2 regions of the Microbacterium sp. ZW T5_45 genome follow, and region 1 is predicted to be linked to the other one. Evidence: predicted binding sites of a transcription regulator. Region 1 holds the regulator's gene; the other holds the start of a gene.
The links. The regulator LexA, encoded in region 1, represses DNA repair genes until DNA is damaged. The targets are predictions, from matches to a motif close to TCGAACANNTGTTCGA.
Positions count from the first base shown of each region.

Region 1 (3,409 bases):
GTGCCGGCTATCCAGCGTGCGCCCGTCCCCTGAGCGATCAGCGGATACATGGAGTACGTGGGCGCGAATCCGAACGCCGTACGTCCCGGTCCGCCGAAAGCCTGCAGGATGTGCTGGAGGACCTCGTTCGAACCGTTGCCGGCCCAGATCCGATCGGCCGTCAAGCCGTGACCGAGATACTCCGCGAAACCCTCACGCAGCGTCGTGAACTCCCGGTCCGGGTAGCGGTTGACGTCTCTGATCGCGACGGCGATGTCATCGAGGATGTCGCTCGCGACGGCATCCGGAACCGGATGCGTGTTCTCGTTGACGTTGAGGGCGATGGGCAGCGGAACCTGCGGAGCCCCGTACGGGGTGAGTCCGCGCAGGTCGTCGCGGAGCGGAAGGTCGGCGAGAGAGACGGTCACCCTTCCCATGCTAGAACCCGTTGACGCAGCGGGTTCCCTCGGTGACGTCCGATGAACGGCCCAGGGGCGACAGAACGATGCCGTCAGTCCGAGTACGCGGCAGGAATGGCGATCTCGTCACCGATCTGCAGGGTGCCACCGTGGAGAGCATTGAGGCGCGTGATCTCGCCGATGACCTCGCGGGGGTCGGCCTGAGGTGCGACGGACTCGGCGATGGACCACAGCGTGTCGCCGGGCATGACCGTCACGGTCTCGAAGCTCGGAGTCGCGACCTGTTCGTTCGATGCGACGGCGTTGCCGCCGGACAGGGCGGCGATCGCGATCCCCGCCGCAAGAGGCACCGAAGCGAGAGCGAGCAGCACACGTCGACCGCGTGCCGTCAGCCGCAGGCGCGTAGCCGGACGAGCCGGGGTGACCGCTGCGGTGAAGGTGATGGTGCTCATGTCGTGCTCCCTCTGCTGAAGTTGGCGTAGCGTTCGCATCCGCGACTCGGCCGGGAGCCGTTGATGCGAAGCTACGTTCCGAAGATATCTTCGAGTTCGATTCCCTGTCAAGCATTCTTCGAAACCCGGGCCCCGGATTCTGCGACACGCTCGAACGGATATTCCAGGACCGACCGTTTCTCGGATACGGTTTCGATACGGACACCCCACCACGGGCCTCCGACATTCGATCCGCGGCACCGGATCCGCGTACTGAAGGAGCATGATGAGCGAGAACTCCGCACCGGCGAGCGATGTCCCGCGCACCCGTCGTCGGAAGAGCCTCAGCCCCAAGCAGATGGCGATCCTCGAGGTGATCCAGTCCTCGATCAGTCGGCACGGCTATCCGCCGAGCATGCGCGAGATCGGCGACGCCGTCGGCCTCAAGTCGCTCTCCAGCGTCACGCATCAGCTCGGACAGCTCGAACTCAGCGGCTACCTTCGGCGCGACCCGGGGAAGACCCGCGCGATGGAAGTGCTCATCGATCTTCCCGGCACGTCCGCTGAGAATCCGGCGGACGTCGCGACCCCCGTGGGCGATGCGGCCCTGGTGCCCCTGGTCGGGCGCATCGCCGCAGGCGTGCCGATCACCGCCGATCAGCAGGTCGAGGAGATCTTCCCGCTGCCGCGTCAGCTCGTTGGCAAGGGTGACCTGTTCATGCTGAAGGTCTCCGGCGAGTCGATGATCGACGCCGCCATCTGCGACGGCGACTGGGTCGTCGTCCGTTCCCAGCACAGTGCGGAAAACGGAGAGATCGTGGCCGCGATGCTCGACGGCGAGGCCACGGTCAAGGTGCTGCGTCGTCGCGACGGTCACACTTGGCTGCTCCCGCGGAACTCGGCGTTCGAGCCGATCCTGGGCGACGAAGCCGTCGTCCTCGGCAAGGTCGTGGCGGTGCTCCGCGCCGTCTGACGCCCCCGTCTCCGTCTGCCCCGCCGGCGGGTCGCTCTAGGCTCGAAGCATGTCGTCGCCGTTCGCTCTCTGGCCTTCTCCCGTCACCGCCGCATCGGTCGCGGCATCCACACCGCGGATCGATGGAGCGCGTTTCGTCGGCGACGAGATCTGGTGGGGCGAGTCCGTTCCCGCGGAAGGCGGACGGGTGACCGTGCGCAGCAGCGCGGGTTCGATGGTGCTGCCCGCACCATGGAGCGCACGTTCCCGGGTGCACGAGTACGGCGGAGGCGCCTGGACAGCCGACGACGAGGCGATCCTGTACTTCGTGGACGCACGCGATCAGCGTGTCCACCGCCTGGAACCGGGCCTCGCCCCGGTGCCACTGACCCCCGCCGGACCCGCTCACGGCGGACTACGGCTGCAGCAGGGACGACTCTTCGCCGTAAGAGAGGATCTGTCCACCGATCCCCATCTGCGGGCGCTCATCGAGATCCCCGTGGACGGGTCGGCGGCCGATCGGCCGGACCTGATCCGGACGATCTCGAGCGGCGCCGACTTCTACGCGCATCCGTCGCTCTCCCCCGACGGGACGCGCGTCGCGTGGGTGCAGTGGAGCGGTCGACGGATGCCGTGGGACGAGGCGCACCTGCACGTGCGCGCATTCGACGGCGGCGAGACCGTTGTGCCGTCGCGAGCGGCTCTTCAGCCCGAGTGGACCGGCGATGACGAGCTCGTGTTCTCGGATGACCCGGAGGGCCGCTGGTCGTTGCGGCGCGTTCCGGTCGACGGCGTCGCGACGATGGGCGATCCGCTCATCATCGCCCCCGCCGATGCCGACATCGGCTACGGGCTCTGGGTTCTCGGCAACCGGTGGTTCCAGCCGCTCGACGAAGGTCGCATCGTCGCCGTCCGCACCGAGGGGCGCGATCAGGTCGTCGTCATCGATGCCGACGGAGGCGCGCGCCCGGTGCACGTCCCCGCCGACGGCCATGTCAGCGTCGATGACGCATCCGGATCCCTGGTTCTGCTCAGCGGCAACGGCTCGACCGTGACCCCCGGAGTATGGCTGCTGGACGCGGACACGGGTGTCGCGACGACCGTCACGGGCGGAGAGGCGGTCGACGCCGCTTGGATGCCCGCCGCGAAACCGCTCGTCGTCGACGGTCGACACGGCCCGGTGCACGCCTTCGCCTACGAGCCCGCCAATCCCGAGGTCAACGCGCCGTCCCTCGGACCCGCTCCCTACATCGTCCTGGTGCACGGCGGTCCCACCGCGCACGTGACGGGTGCGGCGTCGTCCGCGATCGCGTTCTACACGAGCCGCGGCATCGGCGTGCTGGACGTGAACTACGGCGGATCCACCGGGTACGGACGCGACTATCGTGATCGGCTTCGCGGCGGATGGGGAGTGGTCGATGTCGACGATGTCATCGCGGCGGCCCGCGGACTCGTCGATGCAGGACTCGCGCACCCGGACCGCCTCGCCATCCGGGGAGGCTCTGCAGGAGGATGGACCGTGCTCTCCGCACTCGTGCGAGGCGGCGTCTTCTCCGCCGGCATCAGCCGCTACGGCGTCGGCGACCTCCGCGCGCTCGTCGAGCACTCGCACGACTTCGAGGCGTCGT
Region 1 is NZ_JBJDRJ010000020.1:27,693-31,101, reverse strand. Features, by position in the region: gene ACI3KS_RS11675 (histidinol-phosphate transaminase) at 1-416, opposite strand, end outside; gene ACI3KS_RS11670 (LysM peptidoglycan-binding domain-containing protein) at 491-850, opposite strand; gene lexA (transcriptional repressor LexA) at 1,116-1,802, shown strand; gene ACI3KS_RS11660 (S9 family peptidase) at 1,852-3,409, shown strand, end outside.

Region 2 (3,409 bases), on a different contig from region 1:
GACTTCGGCGACCGGTCCGGTCTGGTGCGTGCGGCCGTGCGGCGGCAGCATCCGACGGATCCATCCGCAGGCGACCTGCGCGCCGCGGCGATCGAGATCATCGCGCATCTGCTCTCGGATGAGGCGATCGGCATCCATCGCGCGATCATCGCAGCCGCCGACGCCGCGCTCGCCGCGGAGTTCTACGACGAGGGCCCCGCGCGCGCGCAGCGGATCCTCGCGGACCGGATCCCGGATCCGGATGCCGCGCCGATCCTCTTCGCCGCACTGCTCGGCGAGCCGCATCGGCGGCGCCTGCTCGGGCTGTCCGAAGCTCCGGATGCTGCGCAGGTCGAAGCGCATGTCGATGCGACTCTCGCGCTGCTCGAGTTGGGGCCGGTGCGACGCGCACACTCGGACTGAGTTCTCACACTCAGGCTGAGGGATCGGCGCAGTTTCTTCAGCCCGAACGTGAGTTTCCCGCCCGAGTCGGAGAGTCGAGGCGGCGCGCAGGCTCAGCGGGCCAGCAGTGCTCCGGCCGCGTCGTGCAGGCACTGGACGAAGGCCGCGCACACCGCGCTCTCATCGTCGAGCACTCGACGCGCGGCGAGAAGTCGCGTGGTCGGCGAGCCGGCGATCGGCACGACGGCAATCGATGGCGGTACGAGCTGACGCACCGACTCGGGCAGGATGCTGGCGCCCACGCCCGCCGCGACGAAGCCGAGCGCCGTCTCCTGATGCACGACCGTCTCGGCGATCCGTGGAGTGCCGGCCGGAGCGAGTACCGCGTTCACCCGATCGACGTAGCCCGGCATGAGGCCGCGTGGATAGGCGATCAACGGAACGTCGATCAGGTCGTCGGCCGTCACCTCCAGACGACCGGCGAGGGGATGCGCGACCGGAAGGCAGGCGACGAGACGCTCCTCGAACACGACCTCGGTCGTGAGGGCGGGCGCGGCACCGCTCACCGGCGGGAACTCGTCGCGGACGATGCCGATGTCGATGCTCCCCTCGCGCAGCCGATCGAACTGCTCGCCGGAGGTGAGCGGCACGAGAGTTAGGGCGACGCCGGGCCGACGAGCGCGGAACTGTTGCACGACCTCCGGCAGCACGGTGTAGTTCGCGGAGCTGACGAACCCGGCGGTGAGTTGACCGGCGAGCCCATCGACGTAGTCGCGCATCTCGGCGCGCACCGCATCGACCTCCTCGAGGATCCTCCGCGCGCGCTCCTGCAGGTGGCGACCGGCAGGAGTGAGGGCCACCCGGCGCGTGCTCCGTTCGAACAACGGCATTCCCACCTCGCGTTCGAGGCGACCCACTTGGACGCTCAACGGGGGCTGCGACATGTGCAGTTTCTGCGCCGCCCGACCGAAGTGGAGCTCGTCGGCGACGGCCATGAAATAGCGCAGTTGACGGAGCTCCATCCGGGTCACGATACGGGCTTCGTATTACCGGCCCGTTACGACCAGATTGCGAGCAGAACGCTATCAATCCGACGTGAAAAACGTATTTGACCAGGGATTGTCTCGCAATGTCAACTGGAGTCATCACCCGCTCCCAGGAGGACCCGTCATGACCGCAGACACCGCCGGCACCACGAAGATCGACATGCTCTACCTGAGCGAGCCCGAGGTCATCGCGGCCGGAATCAAGGACATGGCGCGCTGCATGGAGGTCATGGAGGAGGTCCTCGTCCTCGTCGCCAAGGGCGACTACCGGATGGCGGGCAGCTCGGCGAACTCGCACGGTGCGCAGATCAGCTTTCCGCAGTCCTCGCCGTTCCCCGGTATGCCTCTGGATGCCGCCGACCGGCGCTTCATGGCGATGCCGGCGTACCTCGGCGGCCGCTTCGACGCCGCGGGGGTCAAGTGGTACGGATCGAACGTCGACAACCGCGAGAAGGGGCTGCCCCGCTCGATCCACCTCATCGTGCTGAACGACAAGGAGACCGGCGCACCCTTCGCGATCATGTCCGGCAACCTCGAGAGCGCCTATCGCACCGCGGCCGTCCCCGGAGCCGCCGCCAAGAAGCTCGCGCCGGTGAACGCGACGTCGCTGGGCATCATCGGTCCCGGCGCCATGAACAAGAGCGCCCTGCACGCCATGACCACGGCCCGGCCCAGCCTCGACACGATCCGCATCAACGGTCGGCGCCGCTCGACCTCGGAGGCGTTCGCCGACTACGTGCGTGAGTTCTATCCGCAGTTCACGACCATCGAGATCGCCGAGACGGTCGAGGCGGCAGTGCGCGACTCCGACATCGTCTCCGAAGCCGTCACGGGTCTGGTCGGATCCGAGAACTACCCCTACATCGACGGCGACTGGATCAAGCCCGGCGCCTTCCTCAGCCTTCCGGCGAACCTGCGCATGGACAAGGAGTACACGCTCTCCGGCAAGGCCCGACTCATCGCCGACGCGAAGAAGATCTACGAGGCGTGGGCCGAGGAGTACCCCGCGCCCTCGCACGAGACGGCCTTCGGCATGATCGGCCTCTACTGGCAGGACCTCATCGAGGCCGGAGAGCTCGACGAGTCGCGCGTGGTGAACATCGGCGACGTGTTCGAGGGCACCGCCCCCGGGCGCGAGTTCCCCGAGCAGCCGGTGCTCTTCAGCGTCGGCGGCATGGGTGTCGAGGATGTCGCCTGGGCGAAGACCGTCTACGAGAACGCGCTCGAGCTGGGCATCGGCACGAAGCTCAACCTCTGGGACGCTCCCGACCTGGCCTGACCGACCGCCATCCACGGAAGACACGATCGTGAATCCCAGAGAACAGCACGCCGCGAGCGAATCGGCCACCTACGCGATCATCGGCGCGGGCCTCAGCGGTGCCGCGGCCGCCTGGCGGCTCGCGCAGTCGGGCGCCGAGGTGATCGTGCTCGAGCGCGACGTCCCGGCATCCGCTCTGGGCAGCTCGCACGGTTCGGCGCGCATCTTCCGTTACGCCTACCAGGACGCGTTCTACTCCGACCTCGTCGTACAGGCGAAACGCGGCTGGGACGAGCTCGAGGCGGCGAGCGGCGAGCGATTGATCACGCCGAGCGGCTCACTGGACTTCGGCGCCGTGCGCGACCCGCAGGGTCTCGCACGCGTGCTCGACGAGGTCGGAGTCGAGAACGAGCTGCTCAGCAGCGCGGAGGCTTCGGTTCGCTGGCCGCAGCTCTCCTTCGACACCGAGGTGCTCTGGCATCCGGGCGCGGGGGTGATCGACGCCGAGCACTCGGTCGAGGCGATGGTGCGACTCGCCGAAGCGGCGGGCGCGCAGGTGCGCACCGGCTGGGAGGTCGCGTCCGTGCGGCATGGTTTCACCGGCTACCTCGTCACCTCGTCGACCGGTCGCACCGTGCACGCCGAACAGGTCATCGTCGCCGCGGGCGGCTGGCTGCCCGGCCTGCTCGCGGACCTGGATCTGCCCGGCGGCTTCGCCGACGCG
Region 2 is NZ_JBJDRJ010000015.1:4,184-7,592, forward strand. Features, by position in the region: gene ACI3KS_RS09750 (TetR/AcrR family transcriptional regulator) at 1-402, shown strand, start outside; gene ACI3KS_RS09755 (LysR family transcriptional regulator) at 495-1,403, opposite strand; gene ACI3KS_RS09760 (tyramine oxidase subunit B) at 1,552-2,706, shown strand; gene ACI3KS_RS09765 (FAD-dependent oxidoreductase) at 2,735-3,409, shown strand, end outside.
Region 2: a site for LexA is predicted at 1,478-1,493, ahead of ACI3KS_RS09760 (tyramine oxidase subunit B). Genes of this name have one in related genera too.